DNA from 4 places in the Dickeya sp. CFBP 2040 genome. Region 1 is predicted to be linked to each of the others. Evidence: predicted binding sites of a transcription regulator. Region 1 holds the regulator's gene; each other region holds the start of a gene.
The links. Region 1 encodes CRP, which controls carbon source genes, mostly activating them, when cyclic AMP is high. Its sites were predicted from a motif close to ATGTGANNNNNNTCACAT; they were not measured.
Positions count from the first base shown of each region.

Region 1 (5,250 bases):
CGGCAGCTGCATTGATCAGGCTGTCTTCGTTACCGGTGTAGGTAATCACCAGCGGATAGGCCCCACCTTTAACTTTCTTGCCTTTGGCGTCAACTTTGGCTGCTTCAACGATATCAATAATATCCTGCATCGAGGTAGCCGTTTTCTTTACGGCGCCCGTGACATCACCACCGTCAGTTTTGGTATAACCACCGGTATCGGCAGCCAGACTGGATTGACAGAAGGCCAGCAGCAGACCGGCGGCAATCGGAGTAATGAATGATTTCATGAGTCGTGTTCCTGTTTTTTGAAAAAATGTGAAATGGGCATTTATCGTTCCACATGCCCTTACTTATGGTTGATGCGATAGGGATATACCCATCTGTTTCATGTTGACGGGGCATAACGGCCTTTCAGTCACACGAATTATTCAAAGGATGGATAAGTAAAACCGAATAGCATGAATCAACCTGCGCTCAGTTTTAGCTCAAAAATTGGACATTTCAATAGTTGAAATGGTATTTCATTATTAGTATCGGTTATGTTTTCTCGTATTTTGACAGGAATCACTTTTTGTGGTCTGAGTTCCGACCTGTTGCTTATAGCTTTTGGAAATTAAAAAAATTAATTATTCGATTAATGTGAAATGCCATGCCATATTGAATTGATCGTCGGGTTATTTAGTCCGAACTAAAAAAGATCGGACAGGTGGTCCGTTCGGTAGCGACCATATCTGTATGGATGTTATTGTTTTGTTTATGTTATAAGCTATATCTCCTCCCTCTGCCATGATCTGACGGCTCAGTGTTCACTGAGGCGCAGCATAATTCCCTGTCTCCGTAGTGGTGGATGATAGATATTTTTTAATAAATAAAATTAATGTTTATTGGTGGGTAAACGTAATATTTGTGTGTAAATTGGATAGTGCAATAATTGGAACTACGTTTCAAAATATGGATTTGCATTTTTTAATGGTGTTGAGCCGATTTTGGTCGGTGCGGGTCGGTAACCGAAAAGGGAGATGATTGTTTAGAAAATCTTTTGCTGAAGGATTATTCCTGAACAAGATTAGCGCGACACTCAGCCCGGTAAGCTATCCGGAATCCGATTGCTGGGACCTGGTGCTGGAGTTCTTCAATCCGAAAGAACACCTCGCACTGCTGCACGCCAATTTGTATCGTTACACCGTTGACGTCAGCAACGTCATGCCGTTCATCATCGGTACGCTATGATCGAGTTTTCTGTTACTGATACCGCGTCATTTATTTACTTTCTGTTCCGGTTGTTTCAGCCTCGTGTCTGGACAACCGCCTCCCAACTCTTCAGACTCAGCGTCAGTATTCACGCGACATCATGCGCCATTAGACTTGATGTTGGCGACGATCATAACGTCAATTCATCTGCTGATAGATAAAGACATGCTGCTGATTATCGATAACTATGACTCCTTTACCTACAACCTGTACCAGTATTTTTGTGAGTTGGGGGCGAAGGTGCTGGTCAGGCGTAATGATACGCTGACGCTGGCGGACATCGAGCGGTTATCGCCGCAGCGGCTGGTGATTTCCCCCGGCCCTTGTACGCCGGACGACGCCGGGATTTCGCTGGCGGCCATCCGCCATTTTGCCGGTCAACTGCCGATTCTGGGCGTGTGTCTGGGACATCAGGCGTTGGGGCAGGCGTTTGGCGCACGGGTGGTGCGCGCCCGTCAGGTGATGCACGGCAAAACCTCGCCGGTGCGGCATACCGGTTGCGGTGTGTTCGCCGGGCTGGCAGACCCGCTGACCGTCACCCGCTATCACTCGCTGATTCTGGAAAAGAATACGCTACCCGATTGTTTTGAGGTGACCGCCTGGACCGGAACCGACGAGGTGGTCGATGAGATAATGGGGGTGCGTCATCGCACATTGCCGCTGGAAGGCGTACAGTTCCACCCGGAGAGCATTCTCAGCCAGCAGGGGCATCAACTGCTGAAAAATTTCCTTTATTTATAATCAGATAGCGGACTCAAATCTGGGCATATCAGATTAACGATTGCCTATTTTTGATTTTTTATGCATATTTATTGATTATATTTTCACTTAAGATCTTCACTCCACACTACGGGATATGACAACGGGGCAGCAAATGGCGACAGAGAAAGCAGCAGTAACACGGGATACTTACGATAAGGTAATTCTTCCGGTTTATGCACCCGCGCAGTTTGTGCCGGTAAAAGGCAAAGGGAGCCGTGTCTGGGATCAGCAGGGCAAAGAATATATCGATTTTTCCGGCGGCATCGCGGTAACGGCGCTGGGGCATTGCCATCCGGCACTGGTGGCGGCGTTGAAAGAACAGGGTGAAACCCTGTGGCACACCAGCAACGTATTCACCAACGAGCCAGCGCTGCGTCTGGCTACCAAACTGATCAATGCCACCTTTGCCGACCGCGTATTTTTCGCCAACTCCGGCGCGGAAGCTAATGAAGCGGCGTTCAAACTGGCACGGCATTACGCCATTACCCGCCATAGCCCGTACAAAACCAAAATCATTTCGTTTTACCAATCGTTTCATGGCCGTACGCTGTTTACCGTATCTGTCGGCGGTCAGCCGAAATACGCCGATGGCTTCGGCCCGAAACCGGCGGATATCGTGCATGTGCCGTTCAACGATCTGGATGCGGTAAAAGCGGTGATGGACGATCACACCTGCGCAGTGGTGCTGGAGCCGATTCAGGGCGAAGGCGGCATCACGCCAGCTACGCCAGCTTTCCTCAACGGTGTGCGCGAACTGTGCGACCAGTATCAGGCGCTGCTGGTGTTTGATGAAGTGCAGTGTGGTATGGGCCGCAGCGGTAAACTGTTCTCTTATATGCATTACGGCATCACGCCAGACATTTTGACCACCGCTAAAGCGCTGGGCGGCGGTTTCCCGATTAGCGCGATGCTGACCACGGAAGAGATTGCATCAGTGATGGCGGTCGGTACGCATGGCACGACTTACGGTGGCAATCCGCTGGCCTGTGCGGTGGCGGAAGCGGCGCTGGATGTGATCAATACGCCGGAAGTGCTGTCCGGCGTGATGGATCGCCACGCGCGCTTTGTGTCCGCGCTGGAGCAGATCAACACACAGTACGATATTTTCGATGAAATCCGCGGCATGGGGCTGTTACTGGGCGCACAACTGAAACCGGTCTGGCATGGCCGCGCCCGTGACTTCCTGGCGGCATCGGCGGAACTGGGGTTGATGATTCTGGTGGCGGGGCCGGACGTCATCCGTTTTGTGCCGTCGCTGGTGATTACCCCGGAAGAGATCGATCAGGGAATGGCGCTGTTTGCAAAAGCGGTAGCGCAGGTGGTGAAGGGCGCGTAATCGCTGTTGCCTTCGACTGAAACGACTGAACCGACTGAAACGAAAAGAGCGTGCCATGGCACGCTCTTTTCAATCCAACAATCCAACTGATGATAAATCAGCGAGTGCCGTACACGACGATGGTTTTACCGTGTGCGGAGATCAAGTTCTGATCTTCCAGCATCTTCAGGATACGACCCACCGTTTCGCGGGAACAGCCAACAATTTGGCCGATTTCCTGACGGGTGATCTTGATCTGCATACCATCCGGGTGAGTCATGGCGTCCGGCTGTTTAGCCAAATTGAGCAGAGTTTGTGCGATACGACCGGTTACGTCGAGGAACGCCAGATTGCCGACTTTCTGCGAAGTCACCTGCAAGCGCCGCGCCATCTGCGAGGACAACCGCATCAGAATATCCGGGTTGACCTGAATGAGCTGGCGGAATTTTTTATAAGAAATCTCAGCGACTTCGCAGGCTGTTTTTGCCCGAACCCACGCACTGCGTTCCTGTCCGTCTTCGAATAAGCCAAGTTCTCCAATAAAATCGCCTTGATTCAGATAAGACAGAATCATTTCCTTGCCTTCTTCATCCTTGATCAGCACGGCAACCGAGCCTTTCACGATGTAGTAAAGCGTCTCTGCTTTTTCACCCTGATGAATCAGGGTGCTCTTCGATGGGTACTTGTGAATGTGGCAATGAGAAAGGAACCATTCGAGAGTCGGGTCTGTTTGCGGTTTGCCGAGAACCATTCGCTGTTATCCTCTGTTGTTAATTCACTGCGCAAATCACAGGGCTCAGAGTTCCCTGTACGGCGTGATAACATAGTTATAATTCAATTCCGTCCTGGCGGAATGACGTCAGGAAATATACTGAGGCTGTCTATCAGATGACGCCAGCAAGCCGGTGGCAGGTCAGGCAGAGACGCAATACACATCGGCTTACGCTTTTGTTTGTAACACAGGTTGAGAGTAGTGTCTCGTGTTGTCTCGCTTCAGCATGATTAAGCTCTGATTATCAGGCTTTTTTATACATAAGCGGTGTAAAATTTCAAAAATAATTGATTGAGGACAAAATTATGCAGGCTCGGGTGAAATGGGTTGAAGGGTTAACGTTTCTTGGCGAGTCCGCTTCCGGGCATCAACTGCTGATGGATGGCAACGCTGGTGATAAAGCGCCCAGTCCGATGGAAATGGTGCTGATGGCAGCAGGTGGATGTAGCGCCATTGATGTGGTGTCTATTCTGCAAAAAGGTCGTCATGATGTGGCAGACTGCGAGGTTCGCCTGACCTCGGAACGTCGTGAAGAAGCGCCGCGCCTGTTCACTGCCATCAATCTGCACTTTATCGTTACCGGCAAAGGATTGAACGATAAGGTTGTCGAACGTGCGGTGTCGTTGTCGGCTGAAAAATACTGCTCTGTGGCGCTGATGTTGGAAAAAGCGGTTAAGGTAACCCACAGTCATGAAGTGATCGCGCTTGATTAACGGGCCGGCACGCGGCGGCGAGTCTTTCACTTAACCGCCGCACCGCTTAATCCGTCGCATCGCTTAATCAATGTGATTGCCTTCCATTAGCCGCTGCACCAGTGGCGTCATGATAAGCTCCATCGCCAGCCCCATTTTACCGCCCGGCACCACCAGCGTATTGATGTGAGAAATGAACGAGCCCTGCAACATCGCCAGCAGGTAGGGGTAGTCAATATGGTCCAGGCCCTGAAAGTGGATCACCACAAAACTTTCGTCCATCGACGGAATGGCTTTGGCGGCAAACGGGTTAGAGGTATCTACCGTTGGCACGCGCTGGAAGTTGATGTGGGTACGAGAAAACTGTGGGGTGATATGGGTGATGTAATCTTCCATCGACCGCACAACGGAATCCATGACCGCTTCGCGGGAGTGGCCGCGTTCGTTGATATCACGCACCAGCTTCTGAATCCACTC
Region 1 covers NZ_JAAVXH010000096.1:22,381-27,630, reverse strand. Annotated here, with positions in the region: gene pelB (pectate lyase PelB) at 1-268, opposite strand, end outside; partial or broken gene Dpoa2040_RS14710 (peptidase S8) at 1,005-1,211, shown strand; gene Dpoa2040_RS14705 (aminodeoxychorismate synthase component II) at 1,398-1,973, shown strand; gene Dpoa2040_RS14700 (aspartate aminotransferase family protein) at 2,107-3,330, shown strand; gene crp (cAMP-activated global transcriptional regulator CRP) at 3,428-4,060, opposite strand; gene Dpoa2040_RS14690 (OsmC family protein) at 4,387-4,794, shown strand; gene Dpoa2040_RS14685 (phosphoribulokinase) at 4,858-5,250, opposite strand, start outside.

Region 2 (5,250 bases), on a different contig from region 1:
GTACGTTGTTCCCAGCGCAATGCGGTAGGCATCGTGGAAACCTTCATCTTTCTGGAATCGTTGCTGGCCGTTGCTGTCGGTGGCGCGCAGCTCCTTGAACGAGCTCCAACTGGAGTAGGCCAGACTGTAGTGAACTGCCCATTGTGGGGCAACGCGGTGGTAAGCGGAGACCTCCCACATTTCCGGCAGGTTGAGCGTCAGCCTGGCAGGGATGGTGACGCCGTTGGTGCCACGAAGCGTTGGCGGCAGAGCACTTCTGAAGGAACCGTTGAAGTCGATATCGACTTTGGAACGATAGCTCAGGCCGAAACGGTTGTTTTTATCCAGCTCATACAACACGCCGGCGTTCCAGCCATAACCCCATTCCTTGCCATCCATATGGGTGATTTCAGCGGTCGGAGTCACTCGCAGCGCAGGGGCAACTTCACCCGCATTACGCACAATCTTGGCATCGGCGTACACGGCGTTGACGCCGAGACCAAAACTGAAATGCTGATTGAGGCGATAGGCGGCACTCAGGTTCAGGTTAGAGGTTTTCAGGTCGGTTTTGCCAGCGATGGAGCCGGCGCTGAAGTCATCGCTAAATTCAGTTGCCAGACCGAAGTTGGTGGTAGCGGAAGCGCCGACTGCCCACTGGTCGTTCAGCGGCATAATGAAATGCAGGTTGGGCACCCAGGCGTGTGGCGCGATGTTGCTGGCGCTGGCGTCGCGACCAGTGCTGCTGCTGCCGCGCAGGTCGATGTCCGGGTTTATATAGGTCACGCCACCGGAAAAGGTCGGACGATCAAACATCGTCATTGTTGCCGGGTTGCGGCTGCCGGAGGCGGCGTTGTCTGCGATGGCGCTTTCACCTGAGAAGGCGCGCCCCAGACCGGATGAGGAAAACTCATTCAACTGGAAACCGGCAGCGGTTGCATTGGATGCCATTAGCGCCAGCGCCACAGCAAGTGATGTTTTCTTTAACAGGACTTTCTGGCTCATGACCGAAACCTCACTGAACGTTTGTAATTTTTGTTAAGCGTGTAACAAGGGACGCGCATTGTAGGGGGGGCTAGTGGGCTGACAAATCAGACCAGTTGCGAGAAGTATAAAAGTAAAAACACGAAATGTTTTATTTTGGTTCCGTAAATGTTGCAAAAATGATTAAGAAATTAGATCTGGTTAACAAATTGTGTGATTTTATTTGAGTTTTTTAGCTCATTTAATTGAAAGTTAACGAAAAATTGTGATGGTGGTCACGTGGTAACCCTTTAATTGGTAAGTGCTAGTGATAGACGGTCGGGGTGAGTAAAATGGGAGCCAGATTACATTGATAGCCGGACTGGATTGATAGCTTGCTTCCAACTGTGGAAGCGGCTGTTGCCGTAGAGGAGTTTTGCCATGACAAATGCGATTAACAAATGTAGCGCGGAAGAAACTGCCGCCTGTTGCTGTGTGGATGTGGGAACCGTAATGGATAACACCGACTGCACCGCTTCCTATAGCCGTGTATTTACCAGCCGCAGCGACGCGGAACAAACACAACAGCAATTGACGGAAAAAGCCCGTTCGGTTGAGTCTGAACCTTGCGGGATTGATGCTCGCCTGTCTGAAGCGGAAGGGGGGGTTAAACTGGATATGGATTTCACGTTCAGTTGCCAGGCAGAAACCCTGATCTTCCAACTGGGCTTGCGCTAACTGCCCTTCTATCGTGCTAACCGCACACCCGACCTCGCTTTGCGCCTGATTCGCTGAGCGAGGCCGTATTCCCCACCACGTTCAATTTCATTAATTCCCTCTGCGTGGATTACCTTTAGTTGCCTTATTTCCGGCGGTGGATGCGTGCGGGAAGCGTGGCGAGGCTCGCTGTTTGATATCGGTTTGTTTGCATAATGTGATCTTCGGGTTAACAATGAGTTCAGGCCCAATCGGTCTCTGAAAAGGGATGGACTTCATGGTTATGCGCGACGTTACGCCGCTGCTCACCCGGCGCGGTGATCGCATTGCGATTGTCAGTGGATTGAGAACACCGTTTGCCCGGCAGGCAACGGCTTATCATGGGATTCCGGCGCTGGAATTGGGTAAGCTGGTCGTTAATGAATTGCTGCTTCGTAGCGGCATTGAGCCGGAGCAGGTAGAGCAACTAGTGTTTGGGCAGGTAATTCAGATGCCCGAAGCACCTAATATTGCGCGTGAAATCGTGCTGGGCAGCGGCATGAGCGTGCATACCGATGCTTACAGCGTTTCCCGTGCCTGCGCCACCAGCTTTCAGGCGGTCGCTAACGTGGCGGAAAGTATTCTGGCCGGTACTATCAACATCGGCATTGCTGGTGGCGCCGATTCGGCTTCGGTGCTGCCGATTGGCGTTAGCAAGGCGTTGGCGCGAACGCTGGTAGACCTGTCGCGTGCCAGAACGCTCTGCCAGCGGTTGTCGCTGTTCAGCCGTTTGCGTCCACGGGATTTACTGCCGGTGGCGCCCGCCGTAGCGGAGTATTCCACCGGGTTGCGCATGGGGGATACCGCTGAGCAGATGGCGAAAGATTATCGTATCAGTCGTGACGAGCAAGACGCCTTTGCCCATCTCTCCCATCAGCGCGCTACGCAAGCCTGGGCTGATGGCGTACTGCGTGATGAGGTGATGACCGCCTGGGTGCCACCCTATAAACAAGCCATCAATGAAGACAACACGATTCGTCGTGACAGCGCACCGGAACAGTACTCCCGTCTTAAACCTGCCTTTGATCGCCGCTACGGCAGCGTCACCGCTGGCAACAGTTCGCCGTTAACCGACGGCGCCGCCGCCGTGTTGCTGATGAGCGAATCTTGCGCCAGCGAACTGAAACTGACGCCGCTTGGTTACCTGCGCAGCTATGCATTTAGCGCCATTGCGGTACAGCAGGACATGCTGGCAGGACCGGCTTACGCCACTCCGCTGGCGCTTGATAGGGCGGGGATTCAGCTCGATGATCTGGCGTTGATTGACATGCATGAAGCCTTTGCCGCTCAAACGCTGGCTAATCTGCATCTGTTTGCCAGCGCCGAATTTGCCCGTAATACGCTGGGGCGTAGTGCGCCGCTGGGCGAGGTGGACAGGACGCGCTTTAATGTCCGTGGCGGTTCGCTTGCTTACGGACATCCGTTTGCCGCAACCGGCGCACGTATGATCACCCAAACATTGCATGAATTGCGCCGACGGGGCGGGGGATTGGGGCTGGTTACCGCTTGCGCAGCAGGTGGACTGGGGGCAGCCATGGTGCTGGAGGTAACGCAATGACCGAACGGATGCTGATGAGCCAGGTGAGTGAACATGACCTACAAGCCGCTTTCCAACTGACATTACGCCCCGATCATATTGGGATTATCACCGTGGATGTTCCCGGTGAAAAAGTGAATACCCTGCGAGCGGAATTTGCTGAACAAATGCGTGCGGTGCTGGCGCAAGCCGTTCAGCACAGTGGCTTGCAGGGGCTGATTATTCTTTCTGGCAAACCTGCGTCGTTTATCGCCGGGGCGGATATCGGCATGTTGGATGCCTGTTCCGATGTTGCGACAGCACAGCAGCTGGCTAAAACCGGTCAGGAAACACTGGAGATGATCGCTCGTCTGCCGTTCCCGGTGGTCGCCGCCATTCATGGCGCTTGTCTGGGCGGCGGGTTGGAGCTGGCACTGGCCTGCGATTATCGCCTCTGCACGCCGGACGACAGTACCCGCCTTGGGTTGCCGGAAGTACAGTTAGGATTATTGCCGGGGGCGGGCGGAACCCAACGACTTCCGCGTTTGATAGGCGTGGATCAGGCGCTGGAATTGATATTGACCGGGCGACAACTGCGGGCTGCTCAGGCGCGGCGGATCGGGCTGGTGGACGATGTCGTGCCGCCGGGTGTATTGCTGGAGGCATCGCTGGGGTTCATCCGTCGTGGTAAACGGCAAACCACCTCACCCGGCTGGCGGCATCGGTTACTGATGCTGCCGTACGTGCGCCGCTGGTTGTTTGAACGGGTGCGCCGGCAGACTCGCCTAAAAACGCAGGGCAATTACCCAGCGACGGAGCGCATCATTGAGGTGGTGCGTCGTGGTCTGGAACAGGGGAGTCAGGCGGGTTATCAGGCTGAAGCCCACGCTTTTGGCCAACAGGTGATGTCGCCGGAGTCCGTGGCGTTGCGGCGACTGTTTTTTACCACCACGGCGTTGAAAAAAGATCCGGGGGCATCAGTTGCACCCGGTCCATTGCGCCGGGTTGGCGTACTGGGCGGCGGTTTGATGGGAGGTGGTATCGCCGGTGTTACCGCGCTTAACGGTCAGTTGCCGGTCAGGATTAAAGATATTCATGAGCAAGGCATCACTCAGGCGCTGAACCACAGCTGGCAACGATTAAGCAAGCAGGTTGCGCGTCGTCGCATGACGCCTGCGGAACAACGCAGACAAATGAGCCTGCTTTCCGGCGGCACCGATTACCGGGGGTTTGAGCATGTTGATGTGGTCGTGGAGGCGGTATTTGAGGATATGGCACTCAAGCAACAGATGGTGCGGGAAGTCGAAGCAATGACGCCGCCGCATACCGTGTTTGCCACCAATACCTCGTCGTTGCCGATTCATCAGATTGCCGCTGATGCCAGTCGCCCTGGACAGGTGATCGGCCTGCACTATTTCAGCCCGGTGGACAAGATGCCGCTGGTTGAGGTGATTCCCCATGCCGGGACTGGCGAGCAGACGCTCTCCACCACGGTGGTGCTGGCGAAAAAGCAGGGAAAAACCGTGATTGTGGTGGCGGATAAAGCCGGATTTTACGTTAATCGCATTTTGGCACCTTACCTGAATGAGGCCGCTCACTGCCTGCTCGAAGGCGAACCGGTGGAGTCGATTGATCGGGCGTTGGTTCGCTTTGGTTTCCCGGTCGGTCCGTTTACCTTGCTGGATGAGGTTGGTATTGATGTGGCGATGAAGATTGTACCGGTGCTGGTGGCGGAACTGGGGGAGCGGTTTTGCGCCCCGCCAGCGCTGGAAGCGATTGCACGAGATAACCGCAAGGGCCGTAAGAATGGCCGTGGTTTTTATCGTTACGAAAAGTCTCGTTATGAGCGGTTGTGCAGCCTGTGGCGGCGTCAGGGCAAGGTATCCGACAGCCGAATTTATCGATTGCTGGATGTCACGCCAAAGGCGCATTTGGAGCCGGCGCTGATTGCACAACGTTGCGTCATGATGATGTTGAATGAGTCGGTGCGTTGTCTGGATGAGGGCGTGATTCGCTGTCCGGGCGATGGTGATATGGGG
Region 2 covers NZ_JAAVXH010000103.1:89,779-95,028, reverse strand. Annotated here, with positions in the region: gene fadL (long-chain fatty acid transporter FadL) at 1-981, opposite strand, end outside; gene Dpoa2040_RS16595 (YfcZ/YiiS family protein) at 1,381-1,677, shown strand; gene fadI (acetyl-CoA C-acyltransferase FadI) at 1,940-3,253, shown strand; gene fadJ (fatty acid oxidation complex subunit alpha FadJ) at 3,250-5,250, shown strand, end outside.
Region 2: Dpoa2040_RS16595 (YfcZ/YiiS family protein) is a predicted target of CRP. The motif match lies at 1,293-1,310, and genes of this name have one in related genera.

Region 3 (5,250 bases), on a different contig from region 1:
CAACCTTTAAAGCGACTACCGGGCAGGTCGAGCGCTGGCGGCTGATTCACGGCGGCGTACGGGAAACCATCAATGTGGAATTCCGTAAGATAAAAGCAGGCATGAATCTCAATGAATTACATCGCAAAACTCATTTTGGCAAATTACGCCGTCAGGATGTTGATGCACTGATTAACGAGCTTTGTTCTGGTGAAAAGATCCCTTTCCAGGTGGTCGCTGCTGACGGATTAACCATGTCTCATTCTCTGACGGCGGAGAAGGTGACGTTACAGCCGGGGTATCGTTATGATCTGCTGACGATGTTTCCACAGGCAGGCGGTTATTGCATGATCCAGCCAGCGCAATCAAGGACGGGTAGCATTAGCGGTAAGGCTCAGGGTAACAGCTTGCTGGGGTTGGTTTCCGTATCTGGCACGGATAATATCGCGGTGCAGGATTTTGTGCCTACCTTACGCCGTAAGCTGACGTATTCAGCGCAGAAATTGATGCCTGAAGAGGTGAGGCAGAACATTGTTGATGAGCTGAATCGTAGCGATAACCAGATCTATCTCACCCGGTTCGCACCACATACGCGTGATGTGAGTGATGAAGAGATTGCCGGTCAACCAAAACAGAAAATCGTCTTTTTTGCTGGCGGTACGCAACCGAATAAAGCCAATATCTTCGCTATCGGCCATGACTTTGGCGTGGAGAAAGTGAACGGTGTATGGTTGCCGAAACAGCTCAACGCTTATGATCCTAAGCGCATTGATATGACGTTGCCATTATGGGCATCGCAAGAATGGGAACTGCGTTCATACAGTGTCAGCCATCCATTTCATATTCACGTGAATCCGTTTCAGATTGTGGCGATTTACGATCCTCAAGGGCGTGATGTCAGCTTGCCTGGTGTTACAGAAGCCGATGGCGACAGCCAGTTTGCTGGCTTGAAAGGGCAGTGGAAAGACACGATTTTCGTCAAAACTAATTTGCTGCCCGGCCAATTGACCGGTAAGCCGCAAAACTATTACCGCGTATTGTTAAGAACTCGCTATCAGCGCTATATCGGTGAGTTTGTACTGCACTGCCACATTTTGGATCACGAAGATCAAGGGATGATGGAAAATGTCGAGATTGTGCTGTCACAGGAGCAAAAAGCAGCGCATCGCCAGTGAAATCATCAGGAATCAGCGATGGGGATGACGAATGTTGTGGGGTAATGCTGAAAAGGGATGAAAAAACTAAAGCCGCCTGAATGCAAAAAGGCGGCTTTTAGTCTGCGGCGTTCATATCAAAACGGGCTAATGATGGAACCAATACGTTCGCAGTAGCCAACGTAGATATCGCCCAGTTTTTTGAAAAAATTGATCAATGAGCTCATGGTTGTCTCCATTATCGTCGTTAGTGTTTTATGTGATGCTTGTCACGGTTTTGATGATAATGGATAGAAAACGTCATTTCAACTTTTTTGTGACAAAAGTCACATTATTATTACGGCGATGTCATCGTGAGGTGAGTCACGGGCCGTCGTTTTGGCAGCGCTCCAACTGACAGAAATGTGCGTTATAAGGTAATTTCACCGTTAATCAACGTGTTACTGTGACCACCAATCCATGGCTGGCCGTCAATATAGGAAACATTGACCCGGCCATCGCGGTATAGCATGGTGCCCTGACGTACCCGATAACCGAGCTTGTGGTCCGCTTGTTCCGGCAACGAGCTGTGCTGAATCACTCTGGCGATACAGGCGTTGGCACTGCCGGTCACCGGGTCTTCCACCACCGTATCATTGATCATAAAAAAGGCTCGTACTTCATAGTCGGTTGGGTTGCCGTTGTCGTGCGGTCCGTAGATCGCTACGCCATTGGTTTGGCCGAGTTGCTGCAAGCGTTGCAGATGAGTGGCGTTAGGACGAGCCTCCAGGCAGGCGCGCGCGCTTTCCATTCGTACCGTCAGCCAGCGGATCCCCATCTGTACGTTGACCGGGCGATGGCCCGGATGACGTAAATGGCTGCCGATCGCACTATCGAGCAACGCGTAATATTGCGGGTCAAGTTCTGTCATCGTGGCGTCCGGTGCGTGAAACGCAAGTTGGCCATCATCGCCAATCACCACCGGCACTAACCCGATACCGCATTGCTGGATGAGTTGATGCGGTACATGCGGTGTCAGGCCAGACTCCAGCAGTGCATGTGCCGTCCCCAGCGTTGGATGACCCGCGAACGGCAACTCTTCCGATGGGGTGAAAATACGCACCCGATAATCGGCCAGTGGGTTGTCCGGCGGCAGAACAAACGTGGTTTCCGATAAATTGGTCCAGTGAGCAATGGATTGCATCTGTTCATCGCTGAGGCCGTCGGCGTCCAGAATGACGGCCAGCGGATTGCCTTTAGCGGGATGAGAGCTGAACACATCGACCTGTTTAAAACGGCGTGATGACGGCATCTGATTTTTTTCCTTCTGCGATTCGTGACAATGCTCATTATGTACGCCTGACCATGTGCTGTCGTGTCTATTGTCGGCTGTGGGCAGCGCAAGGGAACGTAAAGGAGAGAGGTGACATTATGTTTGATTAAAAAATGTACGATGATCGCCGGGATTCTGCCTCCCGATTGTGGCATAATGCGCGCCAAATCACATTCCTAATCGAGTAAGTGCTGTGCTGGTAACCAATAATATTACGATGCAATTCGGCAGTAAGCCGTTGTTTGAGAACATTTCTGTCAAGTTCGGCGGCGGTAACCGCTATGGATTGATCGGCGCCAACGGCTGCGGTAAATCCACATTCATGAAGATCCTCGGCGGCGATCTGGTGCCGAGCGCGGGCAACGTCGCTATCGATCCGAACGAGCGGATTGGTAAATTGCGTCAGGATCAGTTCGCGTTTGAACAATACAGCGTGCTGGATACGGTGATTATGGGGCACGTCGAACTGTGGGAAGTGAAAGAGGAACGTGACCGTATTTATGCGCTGGGTGAAATGAGCGAAGAAGATGGCTACCGGGTGGCTGATCTGGAAGTCAAATACGGCGAGATGGACGGTTACAGTGCTGAATCGCGCGCGGGTGAACTGCTGTTGGGAGTGGGCATTCCGCTGGAGCAGCACTACGGGCCAATGAGCGAAGTTGCCCCAGGTTGGAAACTGCGTGTGCTGCTGGCGCAGGCATTGTTCTCCAATCCGGATATTCTGCTGCTGGACGAACCGACCAACAACCTGGATATCGATACCATCCGCTGGCTGGAGCAGGTGCTGAATGAACGTAACAGCACGATGATCATCATTTCCCATGACCGTCACTTCCTTAATATGGTCTGTACCCATATGGCGGATCTGGACTACGGCGAGCTGCGCATTTATCCCGGTAACTACGACGAGTACATGACAGCAGCAACACAAGCGCGTGAGCGTCTGCTGGCGGATAACGCGAAGAAGAAGGCACAGATTGCCGAATTGCAGTCGTTTGTCAGCCGTTTTAGCGCTAATGCCTCCAAATCGCGTCAGGCGACTTCCCGTGCGCGTCAGATAGAGAAAATCCAACTGGAAGAAGTGAAGGCATCCAGCCGTCAGAACCCGTTTATTCGTTTCGAGCAGGACAAGAAACTGTTCCGTAATGCGCTGGAAATTGACGGACTCACGAAAGGCTTTGATAACGGGCCGCTGTTCAGCCAGATAAAAATGTTGATTGAGGTGGGTGAAAAGGTGGCGATTCTCGGTACTAACGGTATCGGTAAATCCACCTTGCTGAAAACACTGGTTGGTGAACTAGCGCCGGAATCCGGCACCGTCAAATGGTCGGAAAACGTGCGTATTGGTTATTACGCTCAGGATCACGAGTACGAATTTGACGGCGACTTGACGGTGTTTGACTGGATGAGCCAGTGGAAGCAGGAGAGTGACGACGAGCAGGCGGTACGCAGCGTGTTAGGGCGTCTGCTGTTTTCTCAGGATGATATCCGCAAGAAGGTCAAGGTGCTGTCCGGTGGTGAAAAAGGTCGGATGCTGTTTGGCAAGCTGATGATGCAAAAACCCAATATTCTGGTGATGGACGAACCGACCAACCACCTGGATATGGAATCCATCGAGTCGCTGAATATGGCGCTGGAATTGTATCAGGGCACGCTACTGTTTGTGTCGCATGACCGTGAATTCGTCAGTTCGCTGGCGACCCGCATTGTGGAAATCATGCCGGGTAAAGTGATTGATTTCAGCGGCAGTTATGAAGATTATCTGCGTAGTCGCGGAATCGAATAATATTCTGTGTTTCCAGAAAAAGCAGTCGCCTGTCGGCTGCTTTTTTTATTGGCTAAAATGTGAAACAGGATGAGGAACATCCTGAATAAAAAACAACCGCAGCGTACAATTTTATCTTTCGGTTCAACAGCGATATTATCTGGCGATTTTACTTTTAAAAGTAAAGTATCTAATGTAGCTATATTGGTTGGTGAAGACATGATGAATGTATACCCGTCATACTTCAAGTTGCTGGTGCGTTGGCTGCCCTCGCTCACCCCAATCACTTACTTGAGTAAGCTCCTGGGGATTCACTCGGTTGCTGCCTTCCTGCAACTCAAATTATTTAGGGTATAATTCAATAACAATAAAATAAAACCCACCAAAGAGGACATTGATTGAAATGATTAAAAATCAAATGGATAATAATTTTATTATAACTGATATAAGTTACAGTTAAATCGATTAAGCTACTGTAGTTCACAGAAAAATATTTGCTTTGTTACGTGTTGAGATGCCTTCTCATTTAATTTGGCAGATTGCGCGTTCGAAAAATAAATATCGCGGAGATCCTCACAGAAGACACATAAATAAAATGGTTATTCCCCGGCCAATTGATAGAGATCAAGTTGGTGATGTTATTCCCCTCATTATTCTATGCCGGCACGGAAATGTGTTACTCCGACTTGGCTACAGGAGAATAATAAAGAATGAATGGGGAAAATATGATGCTTTCCCGTCACGGCATCAATCGCCGCGATTTTATGAAGCTATGTGCCGCACTTGCCGCCACCATGGGGTTGAAAGAGGCCGCCGCCGCAGAAATGGCCCAGTCACTGACGTCTCCCCAGCGTCCGCCGGTGATCTGGATTGGCGCACAGGAATGTACCGGATGTACGGAATCCCTGCTGCGTTCGACCCACCCGACCATTGAAAATCTGCTGCTGAATACTATCTCGCTGGAATACCACGAAGTCCTCTCCGCCGCGTTTGGTGAGCAGGCGGAAGAAAACAAACACCGTGCTATCGAACAGTACAAA
Region 3 covers NZ_JAAVXH010000103.1:13,620-18,869, reverse strand. Annotated here, with positions in the region: gene Dpoa2040_RS16265 (multicopper oxidase family protein) at 1-1,154, shown strand, start outside; gene Dpoa2040_RS16260 (PhzF family phenazine biosynthesis protein) at 1,543-2,424, opposite strand; gene Dpoa2040_RS16255 (ABC-F family ATPase) at 2,639-4,231, shown strand; gene hybO (hydrogenase 2 small subunit) at 4,921-5,250, shown strand, end outside.
Region 3: Dpoa2040_RS16255 (ABC-F family ATPase) is a predicted target of CRP. The motif match lies at 2,602-2,619, and genes of this name have one in related genera.

Region 4 (5,250 bases), on a different contig from region 1:
AGCATCAGGTGTTGGTGTTGGCTCCATGGTAAAATATGACTCTGACCAGCAAAGCTTAAGGATAGGTAGATTTGTTTCAGGTGGTTCCCGATTAAAATTCATACTGAATGGGCAGCACGAAATGCGAACCATATCAACAGCCATGTTCGCCATCTTTGGTGATGGACTCATGAATCCCGAACAACCTCAATACCAGGACTCTGTCATCAAAAATGATGTCTGGATTGGGGACGAAGCCATGATGCTGGGTGGTGGTATTATTGAAAATGGATGTGTTATTGGTGCGCGGTCATTACTTCCTCCCAATTTCAGAAGTGAAGCGTATGGAATCTATGCCGGAACGCCTGCAAAACTCATCCGCTTTCGTTTTCCAGAAAAAGTTCGGGAAGCGCTATTAGATATCGCCTGGTGGGATATGCCTAATCTGTTTGCATGGATAAAACATCACATGCAGTATTTTTTTGCTGATCTGACCCATGATGAAGCACGGAGCCTGGATGTTCTATCCGAGCTAAAAGAGAAAAAACAACAGTGGTTAGCAAAGACTCAACAGCAACCCTAAGCCTCATCATTAAAAAAATAACATGGCGCTGGCTTGCAGACGTCAAGCCAGCCATCTTTAAGCCACTCGCCTTTTGTTACCCCGTTTTTGTCCATTGACTACTGATTTTTCCCGCCGTTGGCGTTAGAATCTGCCGCCTTTACTGTTCCCCCACCGGGAACAGCCTGACCTGTGATCAGACTTGAGAAAACACCATGTTTAAACCGGAATTACTCTCTCCGGCCGGTACGCTGAAAAATATGCGTTACGCCTTTGCCTATGGCGCAGATGCAATTTATGCCGGCCAGCCTCGCTACAGCCTGCGTGTGCGCAATAACGAATTCAACCACCAGACGCTGGCGCAAGCCATCAATGAAGCCCATGCGCTGGGCAAGAAATTTTATGTGGTGGTCAACATCGCGCCGCATAACGCCAAACTCAAAACCTTCCTGCGTGACCTGCAACCGGTTGTCGAGATGAACCCGGACGCCCTGATCATGTCCGACCCAGGGCTTATCATGATGGTGCGGGAAAACTTCCCGCAGATGCCGATTCACCTGTCGGTACAGGCCAATGCAGTCAACTGGGCGACGGTGAAGTTCTGGCAGCAGATGGGGCTGAGCCGGGTGATTCTGTCACGCGAGCTATCGCTGGAAGAAATTGAGGAAATCCGCCACCAGGTGCCGGACATGGAGTTGGAAGTTTTCGTCCACGGCGCACTGTGTATGGCCTATTCAGGCCGCTGCCTGTTGTCTGGCTATATCAATAAACGCGACCCCAATCAGGGCACCTGCACCAACGCCTGCCGTTGGGAATATAACGTGCAGGAAGGCAAAGAAGACGTGGTGGGCAACATTGTGCACATCCATGAACCGATTGCCGTCACACAACTCGACAGCGCTCAGCCAGAGCCGACGCTTGGCATCGGCGCACCTACCGACAAGGTATTCATGCTGGAAGAGAAGCAGCGCCCAGGTGAATACATGAGCGCGTTTGAAGATGAACACGGCACTTACATCATGAACTCACGTGATCTGCGCGCCATTCAGCATGTAGAACGCCTGACCAACATGCAGGTTGCTTCGCTGAAAATCGAAGGCCGCACCAAATCCTTCTATTACTGCGCCCGCACCGCGCAGGTATACCGCCGCGCCATTGATGACGCGGTAGCCGGCAAACCATTCGACCCGACGCTGCTGCAAACGCTGGAAGGGCTGGCGCACCGCGGTTATACCGAAGGCTTCCTGCGCCGTCACGTCCACGAGGATTACCAGAATTACGACTACGGTTACTCGGTATCAGACCAGCAGCAGTTTGTCGGAGAATTTACCGGCAAGCGGCGTGATGGGCTGGCAGAAGTGGCGGTCAAAAACAAGTTCTCCCGTGGCGACAGCGTGGAAATGATGACGCCGGGCGGCAACATTCAGTTCACTGTCGATACCCTGCTCAACAAAAAAGGTCAGGCTATCGATGTCGCACCGGGTGACGGCCACATCGTGTATCTGCCGGTGCCGGATGATATCGCACTGGAATACGCGTTACTGCTGCGTAATCTTCCCGGCACCAGTACCCGCAATCCACACGCGAAATAACAAAAAAGTGACAAAATAATGCCAATTGTGACAATTTTTAGAATCAGATCACATCAATGGCATGGTTAACTGGCTATTATTGCAGCGCTGAGAAAATACAAAACGTAAAATAAGCGTAGTAATGCTACTAGGAACCACCTCCTTGGCCAGCTCAATCTCCCTTGAGCTGGCTTTTTCTTTTCTGGCTACTTACTCCCGCTTCAGGCGTGGGCTATTCACCAGATAGAGCGTAATCACCAAAATCAGGATCGCACCGGAATAGGTAAAGGTATCCGCCGGGTTTTTATGATCGACAATAATCAACCGCACGATGGCGGTAATACCGATGTAAATGAAGTAGCGCAGCGGGAAGTGATAACCGGATAGAAAATACTTCACGATCAGCGCCAGAAACTCAAAATAGAGAAAATAAATCACCAGACTTTCGATCAGCATATACGAAGACTCTTTTTCATTGCTGACCAGCAGAACCGAGGCCAAATGCCAGGTTTCCTTGCCCAGAAAAATCACCAAAATCACCGCCAGCAGTAACAGACCCAAATTAAGTATCGTCTGTAGCCCTTTGGCAATCATGACTGCACGCGCTGAACCCGCCATGAGCATCTCCTCAGTCCTGTCATTCAGAGAAAACACCGCTCAGAAAAAAGCCTCTAAAACCCGGCAAGCGTTAGCCCCACCACACAGGCAATAATCTGACACAGATCACAAAATTACCGGGTCATCTGCAGGCTGTCTATGCAATATTATTACCATTTATCTAAATTTCTTATCGCTTGTATCAGGACACCACCTTTACCACCAGTGGTGAAAATGGTGTACCGGGCCGATGCCATAACCAACCTCTAGCGAATCCGCCTGCTCCAGCGCCCCTTGCAGCCAGACCCGCGCGGCGGACAAGGTATCCCGCCAGTTATTATGACGAGGTCGCAACGCTGCCAGCGCAGCCGACAGCGTGCAGCCGGTACCGTGCGTATGCCGGGTGTTGACGCGCGGCGTACTCAACCGCACCGGCTCAACATCCGGCATGAACAGCCAGTCCGGGCTTTCGCTGCCGTTCAGGTGGCCGCCTTTCATCAATACCGCCTGACACCCCATTGCCAGCAATGCTTCCCCTTGCCGGCGCATGTCTCTTTCATCGTCAGCAAGCGAGCACCGTAATAGCGCCGCTGCTTCCGGCAGGTTGGGGGTAATCAGCGATACACGCGGCAACAGTAACTGGCGCACCACCTCCACCGCATCTGGCGCCAGTAGCGCATCACCGCTTTTCGCCAGCATCACCGTATCCAACACTACATAAGGCACCGGGTAGCACAACAGTCGGTCCGCTACGGCTTCCACAATATCCCTCTGTGCCAACATGCCGATTTTGGCGCTATCAATGCGTACATCACTCAGCACCGAATCCAGTTGGGCGGCAACAAACGCCGGTTCAATGCGATAGACCGACTGCACGCCGCGTGTATTCTGCGCCACCAGCGCGGTAATCACGCTGGTGCCGTAAACGCCCAGCGCTGAAAACGTTTTGAGGTCAGCCTGAATGCCCGCGCCGCCGCTCGGATCAGTACCCGCGATAGTCAGTGCGTTGAGACGTTTCATACCAATGCCTCCCGGTTCAGGGTATAGAGCGCATCCGAAAACGCGTGGATGAAGCTCTCCGCGCCACTCGCCCATTGCCCGAAGCGGAGCACCACAACACAAGCGGCGGTAGCATGACAAGGGCGGTGCCTTTCCTGCGAACAGAAATCAGTCACCATCTCATGGGTAAAACAATGTGTCAGCGGCGCGCGTGAGCGGAAAGCATCAAGGGAATCTGCGAAGAATGCAGCGGGGAAACGTACAGATCGAGCGTTCATAAACCTCCCAACCAGCGTGAAAGAAAGCGGTACCGGTGGGGATACCGTGACTTCCCTACGCTGGCATTATCCAGATCAGGTAATACGGGTTTTTCTCAGCCTTCACGCAGAAGGGCACCCCGAGTCAACGAACGCCATTATTGGAAGCATTAGCGAAAAAGATCAATGACAGATTAAAGAAGGTTAGTAGCAGGCATCAGCCAGCTTCATCATTTTGCCCGGCACAAATCAGCACCACCATCCTTTAATCGACATCAACAACAAACCCAATAACCCGCCACCTGAAATATGAAAGGTATAGATAAGATATATCTCATATATTGCTACTGAAATATTAATGTCATTACAACACTAAATTATAAACCTGAGCCATTGCATTTAAAATTTAAGCCACAGTGTAGATAACGCCATTCATTATTTAAAAATCAGGAGCATCAGACTTATGCCGGTCATTAAAAAAATCGCCAATATATTTCAGTTCATTAAAAACACAACATACTGTTTCCGCCGGTCTATTTTCTTTGCAACTCACCAGAGAAATAGCAATAAAAAAAATATATTACTCATTAATAAGATAAAAAACAGTGTGATTGACATACGTTGGATGTCATGGGTCACATCAAGACTATTACCTCTTTTTACTGTGCTATTCCTTTATACCCTGCCTGTGCAGGCGGCAATGTTCAACAACGCTGTGGTTTTTGGTGATAGTTTGAGTGATGCAGGTAATCTTTCACAGACATTAGGACTAGGTGTTTCAAGGTTTACCACTAATCCTGGAGAAAATACTGCCATGTATGTAGCCGATGGCTTAGGTTTATCCGTCACTGCTTCATCCTCCGGGGGGACTGACTTTGCCTGGGGTGGAGCCGGTATTCTTAATAACTATTCGCTGGGTATCCTTTTCTCAAGCACGATCCAATCTCAGGTTAACAGTTACTTGCAAAATAACCATGCCAGCGCGTCAACACTTTATCAAATGTGGGGAGGCTCCAATGACATATATGCCATCTACGAGTCCGCCCCCACCACAGCAACAGCGGAGATTATTCCCGTAGCGCAGGAAGAAGTATCATTATTGAACAGCCTATATCATGCAGGTGGGAAATATGTAGTGGTTTACAACCTTCCTAACCTTGGAGCAACTCCTGACGGCATAAGTCATCACCTGGAAAAAAAATATCAGGACGTGGTTAGCCAATATAATCAGACATTAAACAACGGTCTCGACACACTAAGTAAAGATGGGCTTAATATCATTCCT
Region 4 covers NZ_JAAVXH010000021.1:42,139-47,388, forward strand. Annotated here, with positions in the region: gene Dpoa2040_RS02930 (CatB-related O-acetyltransferase) at 1-562, shown strand, start outside; gene yegQ (tRNA 5-hydroxyuridine modification protein YegQ) at 757-2,133, shown strand; gene psiE (phosphate-starvation-inducible protein PsiE) at 2,323-2,730, opposite strand; gene thiD (bifunctional hydroxymethylpyrimidine kinase/phosphomethylpyrimidine kinase) at 2,926-3,729, opposite strand; gene Dpoa2040_RS18315 (hypothetical protein) at 3,726-3,986, opposite strand; TPP riboswitch at 4,022-4,118, opposite strand; gene Dpoa2040_RS02955 (autotransporter outer membrane beta-barrel domain-containing protein) at 4,429-5,250, shown strand, end outside.
Region 4: psiE (phosphate-starvation-inducible protein PsiE) is a predicted target of CRP. The motif match lies at 2,824-2,841, and genes of this name have one in related genera.